2 regions of the Marinomonas sp. CT5 genome follow, and region 1 is predicted to be linked to the other one. Evidence: predicted binding sites of a transcription regulator. Region 1 holds the regulator's gene; the other holds the start of a gene.

Region 1 (3,178 bases):
ATTGTCTTTTAAAAACTTAGATCACATGTATGTTTACGAGCTACGTGCAGAGTATATGACCATGCGAAATGCTAGGGCGTTTATTAGTTACGGTAAAACGACAGTTATTTATGAAGATGACAGCCGTAAAATAGCCAATAATGGGTTTTCTGTCGGCGCTAGTGTAGATTTCTAATATTTACATGAAAAGATAAAAAGGTGGCTCTTGCCACCTTTTTTAGGTCTATATTAATCCCCTTCGTAAGCACAAAGGCTAAAGACAGAAATATTACTGTCACTCAATTTTTGGCTTCCACCTAAGTCCGGAAGATCAATGATTGCAGCTACTTCTTTTATATTTGCACCTTGTTGAGTAAGTAGCTCAATTGCAGCGAAAAGGGTGCCACCAGTTGCAATCAAATCATCAAATAATAATACTTGGTCGCCAGCTTCAACCGCACCTTCTTGAATTTCTAACTCAGCTTCACCGTATTCCAGGGCATATTTCTGTGAGATTGTTTTGCCGGGAAGCTTGCCTTTTTTACGTACTAAAATTAGTGGTTTTTGCAGTTCGTAAGCCAGTACGGCTGCAATCAAAAAACCACGAGCATCAATACAAGCAATATGAGTAATGTCTGTGCCAATGTAACGATGTACATAGGCATCAACAACCATTCTCATCCCTTTTGGATCGCTGAAAATAGGGGTGATATCTCTGAAGCTAATACCTTTTTTTGGCCAGTCTTCTATTGTTTGTATGAGTGATTTAACGTAAAAATCGTCGTAAAGCATTACAGTATAGCCTCGTTGTATGAATCAAATGTGGGCGATTTTACCACAATCGCTAGCAACCCCAACGAGTTTTTGAATTTCTTCGAAATCAATTATTTCAATTTCTTTGCCATCAACATGGATTAGTTCATTTTTTTGAAAACGAGTGATAACCCTACTAACGGTTTCTACAGCTAAGCCTAAGTAATTACCAATTTCACCACGAGACATTGATAGTCTGAATGAGCTGGCAGAATAACCACGCTTTTTAAAGCGGCTGGATAAATTCAATAGAAAAGAGGCGACTTTCTCATCGGCATTCTTTTTGCCAAGCAATACCATCATTTGCTGATCATCCGATATTTTTCGACTCATTACTTTAAAAATCTGGTGCTTTAGTGATGGAATCTGAGAGGACAACTCTTCTAAGTGACTGAATGGGATTTCACAGACGGTAGTGGTTTCTAAAGCTTTGGCAGAAACAGGGTAGACGCTTGAATCTATACCACTAAGACCGACCAACTCACTAGGGCAATAAAAACCAGTGATTTGCTCCTCTCCAACAGAAGTGATGTTGAAGGTTTTTAGCGTGCCTGAACGAACAGCAAACACAGAGTCAAAAGGCTCTCCTTGTCTGAATAAAAACTCACCTTTCTTAAGTGGTTTTTTGCGCTCGATGATTTGATCTAATCTATTAATGTCTTCGTCAGCCAGTGCAATAGGAAGGCAGAGGGCGCTTAAACTACAGTTTTGGCATTGTGATGTAAGTGTACTGTTAAAACGTGACTGTGTGTGTGTCATTGACATGTTATCTCCCTGATCTCGATCTATATAACTTTTGAGTATTTTATGGCGCCATTGAGATATTTATCAAAAGCCATACAAATACAGCGTATTAATAATCTACCCTTTGGTGTGACTTGAATCGTGGTCTGCACTCCACTACGTTCAATTAATAACATCCCATCTTCCAACATGGGAGTTAGATTTTCCACTTCATTAGAGAAATAGTCAAAGAAATGAATATTAAATTTCTGTTCAATTGCGCTTGTGTTGAGCGCAAACTGCGAAATCAACGTCATTATAACTTGATGACGAATTCTATCATCTAGATCACTAATATATCCTTTCGCTATCGCTAATTGTCCCTTTTCTATGCGGCTTCTATATTCGGATAAGTCAGTATGGTTCTGTATGTAAACACCATTTAAGTCACTAATGGCTGAAACACCAAATGCAATCAGCTCAGTATCTGCATGAGTGGTATAACCTTGGAAATTACGTTGTAGTTGACCTTCTTGCTGAGCGATCACTAAGCTATCGGTTGGTTTTGCGAAGTGGTCCATACCTATGTATTCATAGCCGGCTGCAATCAAGTATTCAATACTCATTTTCAGTAAATCAAGTTTCAAACTTGAAATAGGTAAGCTGTCATCTGTGATGCGCTTTTGCGCGCGAAAACGATCAGGCAAATGAGCATAATTAAACAGCGAAATTCTATCTGGTGATAACTCAACTACTTGTGAAAGCGTTTTTTTAAAGCCTTCTATTGTTTGATACGGAAGCCCATAAATGAGATCAAAGTTAATTGACTTAATACCTAGCTCTCTAGCGTCATCGACTAGATTTCTGACCATGTCTACGGGTTGTATACGGTGAATGGCTTCTTGAACTTTGATGTCAAAATCTTGCACACCAATGCTGATACGGTTTATGCCTTTTTCTGTTAACAACTTAAGTTTAGGCTTGCTGATTTCTCTTGGGTCGATTTCAATGCTGTAGTCTTGGCTACCATCGTTAACTAGATTGAAATGCTGCTCAATAGTATTGAATAAGACTTCAAACAACTCTTCAGTTAAAAAGGTTGGGGTGCCTCCTCCAAAATGCAGTTGAGTTACTTTTCTTGTGTGATCAAGCATAAGACTTCTTAATCGCATTTCTTCACCAAGCAATTCCACATACTCAGTACCTTTTTCATACTGCTTAGTTACTATTTTATTGCAGGCACAGTAGTAGCAAAGATGGGCGCAGAATGGAATATGGAAATACAAGCTAATAGGGGCTTGTGAAGGCGTTAGCATTTTATCAATTAATGCAATTTTACTAATGCCGGAATTAAATTGTGGCGCTGTTGGGTAAGAAGTATAACGAGGCCCAGACAGGTCGTATTTAGCGATAAGTGAGGAGTCCCAGATCATGATGATGCGTTCCTATTAAATTTTCTAATAGTAGTCTACACGTTAGGTCTTGGATGTTTGCTGACACAGATCAAGAATTAGCATACTGCAAAGCAAAAGCGCTTAAGTATTAGTCGCTTCTAACCCTTTATCAAATCTGGTCTAATAGCCGTTTTGAATACAATCTAATGACTTCACTTCCTATATACTTTGCCCATGGTGCTGGTGCTGGCCACCACAATGATTTTTTA
Region 2 (3,178 bases), 2.3 Mb from region 1:
TAATGTGCCTTTTATGCAAACAGCAAGCGTGCATGATCAAGCTCGAGATCGTGTCTTCTTTGTTGGAAGCTTTTCTAAAGTGCTGTTTCGAGGCTTACGGTTGGGCTTTATTGTCGCTCCAACGAAACATATTGCGGCATTACATAGAAGTCAGCGTGTGTTGGGTGCATCGGCTTCTTTACCTATACAACCTGCAGTAGCGAACTTTATGCTTGAAGGTCATTTTGATCGGCATGTCAATCGGATGCGTCGTCACTATAGACTCAAGCGAGACCAACTCTTGCGACTTCTAGAGTGCCATTTAAAACCTTGGTTTGAGTGGAAGAAACCTCGTGGAGGGATGCATATATTAATAGAAATCAAAAACGACTTTCTTTCCATCGTGCAATCTGAGATGGCTTTAGATCAGTTAATAGCACAAGAGCTTGCTTGTAGTGGTGTGAAACTATCACCTTTGTCCAGACATTACGCTCACGAGCGAGACCAATGTGGTTTTTTATTGGGGTTTAGTGGACCCAATGAAGAAACTATGGTGCATATTGTTGTCGCATTGGAACATTGGTGTATAGAAAATTTGAGATAAAGTATTATTTACAACGTGTAAGGAAATCGTCTTATAAGCGCGCTAATCTTAGCTTTACAGCTTATGTTTAAGGCATTTTTTTAGGCTAAAAATGTGGAAGTTTATAAAAAGACAGTGAAGCAAAGATGAACAAAGGCTAAACTACACTTTGTGTGGCTGTATAATTTTTGCTATATTTCGCACACTTAAATTCGTATGAAGCGTGTAAAAACGGCATTTTCACTTTTGTTTTTATGAATCGGATGGATAAATTGAACAAATTTCAAGACATTTTGCGCCATAGTGTGCACTCGGTGTCCAGCGTCTTGGCGGATTCTTTACGCCTAGATTTTGCCGTGTCTTGCTTGATTTTAAGTTTCTCCGTAATGATTGCCGCTCCTTTCTCTATTTTTAACCCAAGTGTTATTAATATCGACCCTATTCCTAATGCGGGGCTATGTTTTAGTCTCGTATTTATAGCTCTATTATTGGTTAGTTATTGGTCCGTTATGACCAATATCAACCCTGCTCGCCAGAAATTGGCCTTCTCTTTGTTTCATGTGTTTGCTCTTAATGAGCGACTTAGTCGTGCTGAGGCTCGATGCGTGATGAGATGTGGAGCTCCCCTTTTCAGATTTAGGTGATCCAAAAAAGCCATTGCTGCGTTAATTTTATTAACTAGGTAATGGTCTTTGTGCTGTTCTCAGTGTGGTGATCTTTACTGAAATACCCGGCGTTTTGCCGGATTTTCGTTCTGTTACTGGATCGTTTGGTAGCAGTTTTGTGAACATAAGGGTTAGAGGATGATTCTCTTGTTAACTCGTATCCTAAGTAAAGTCGCTTTGGCGCTAATGGTGGGCTTGCTCGCCGGTTGTCAGGGTGGTGTGCTCGATCCTAAAGGGCAAGTAGGTATTGAAGAGAAGCAACTTATTATTGTTGCGACTTTGTTGATGCTGCTTGTTGTGATTCCTGTCATTTTCATGACACTGTATTTCGCTTGGAAATACCGTGAAGGACGTGACGAGATCTACGAACCAAAATGGTCACACTCCACAAAAATTGAAACCATTGTTTGGACTATTCCAATTGTCATCATCATCATTCTTGGTGTGATTACATGGAAATCAACTCATTCATTGGATCCTTACAAGCCTTTGAAATCGGAAAAAGATCACATCGATGTTCAGGTCGTTTCGATGAACTGGAAGTGGTTATTTATTTATCCGGATCTTGGTATTGCCTCTGTGAACGAGCTGAGATTCCCAGCGAATGTTCCTGTTGCTTTCCATATTTCATCAGAAGGCACAATGAACTCGTTCTTCATTCCTCAGTTGGGTAGCCAAATTTACTCAATGGCAGGCATGGTGACCAAGCTTCACTTGATTGCAAATGAGCCTGGTACTTTTGATGGATTCTCTTCGAACTACAGTGGTCCTGGTTTTAGTACTATGAAGTTCAAAGCTATTGCGACAGAAACTGAAGCTGATTTTGATGCTTGGGTTGAAGGTGTGAAAGCTGAGTCAATTGATGGTGCTATTAATAACGGCATACTGGATCAAGCCTCTTATGAAAAGCTTGCCCAATATGATGCGGATCCTCATCACAAACATGAGGCGACTCCCGTACAGTATTACGGCTCAATTAAGTCGAGTGTTTTCATGGATAATGTTATGAAGTTCATGAAAGATCACGGCAAAGTTGAGTTGCTGAAAGGCACAACGTTTGATTCCCAAATGATCCACGGCAGTTCAAACCATGGTGAAATGAATCATGGCGAGATGAATCATGGCGAAATGAATCATGGCGAAATGAACCATGAAGCATCTGAGCACTCATCTCACGAGATGCACATGGAGGCAGATAAATAATGTCTATTCTAGGTAAATTATCTTTAGATGCGATTCCATTTCATGAACCGATTCTGATAGCCACATTCTCTGTTGTTGCTATCGGTGTATTGGTACTTGCTTTCCTACTTATCAAGTTTAACTTGCTTGGTGTTCTTTGGAGAGATTGGTTAACATCTATTGACCATAAACGCCTTGGTGTAATGTATATAGTGCTCGCGCTTATCATGTTACTCCGTGGTTTTGCTGACGCAATAATGATGCGTTTGCAATTGGCTTTGTCTACTAATGGTGGCGAAGGCTACTTGCCACCACATCACTATGACCAAATCTTTACGGCGCATGGTGTTATCATGATCATCTTTATGGCAATGCCATTTATGATTGGTCTGATGAACATTGTTGTTCCTCTACAGATTGGTGCTCGTGATGTTGCATTCCCATTCCTAAACAACCTTAGCTTTTGGCTAACGGCTGGTGGGGCTATCCTAATCAACATTTCTCTATTCGTTGGTGAATTTGCTAAAACTGGTTGGGTGGCTTATCCGCCACTAGCAGGTTTGCAGTTCAGTCCGGACGTAGGGGTTGATTACTATATATGGGCGCTGCAGATATCCGGGATAGGTACGACTTTAACGGCTGTTAACTTCTTGGCAACCGTATTTAAGATGCGTGCTCCTGGCATGAAATTGATGGATATGCCGATTTTCACTTGGACCTGTACTTGGGCCAATATCTTGATCGCGGCATCATTCCCAATTTTGACTGC

Evidence for each region. The regulator FNR, encoded in region 1, switches genes on or off when oxygen is low (the NO sensors DNR and NnrR bind a similar motif). The targets are predictions, from matches to a motif close to TTGATNTANATCAA.
Region 2: the regulator FNR is predicted to act here: its motif matches at 1,072-1,085, upstream of cyoA (ubiquinol oxidase subunit II).

Annotation. Positions count from the first base shown of each region.
Region 1 covers NZ_CP025572.1:2,362,623-2,365,800, forward strand. Annotated here, with positions in the region: gene C0J08_RS11070 (YfaZ family outer membrane protein) at 1-175, shown strand, start outside; gene C0J08_RS11075 (adenine phosphoribosyltransferase) at 229-771, opposite strand; gene fnr (fumarate/nitrate reduction transcriptional regulator Fnr) at 796-1,557, opposite strand; gene hemN (oxygen-independent coproporphyrinogen III oxidase) at 1,578-2,948, opposite strand; gene C0J08_RS11090 (alpha/beta family hydrolase) at 3,116-3,178, shown strand, end outside.
Region 2 covers NZ_CP025572.1:35,727-38,904, forward strand. Annotated here, with positions in the region: gene pdxR (MocR-like pyridoxine biosynthesis transcription factor PdxR) at 1-583, shown strand, start outside; gene cyoA (ubiquinol oxidase subunit II) at 1,366-2,430, shown strand; gene cyoB (cytochrome o ubiquinol oxidase subunit I) at 2,430-3,178, shown strand, end outside.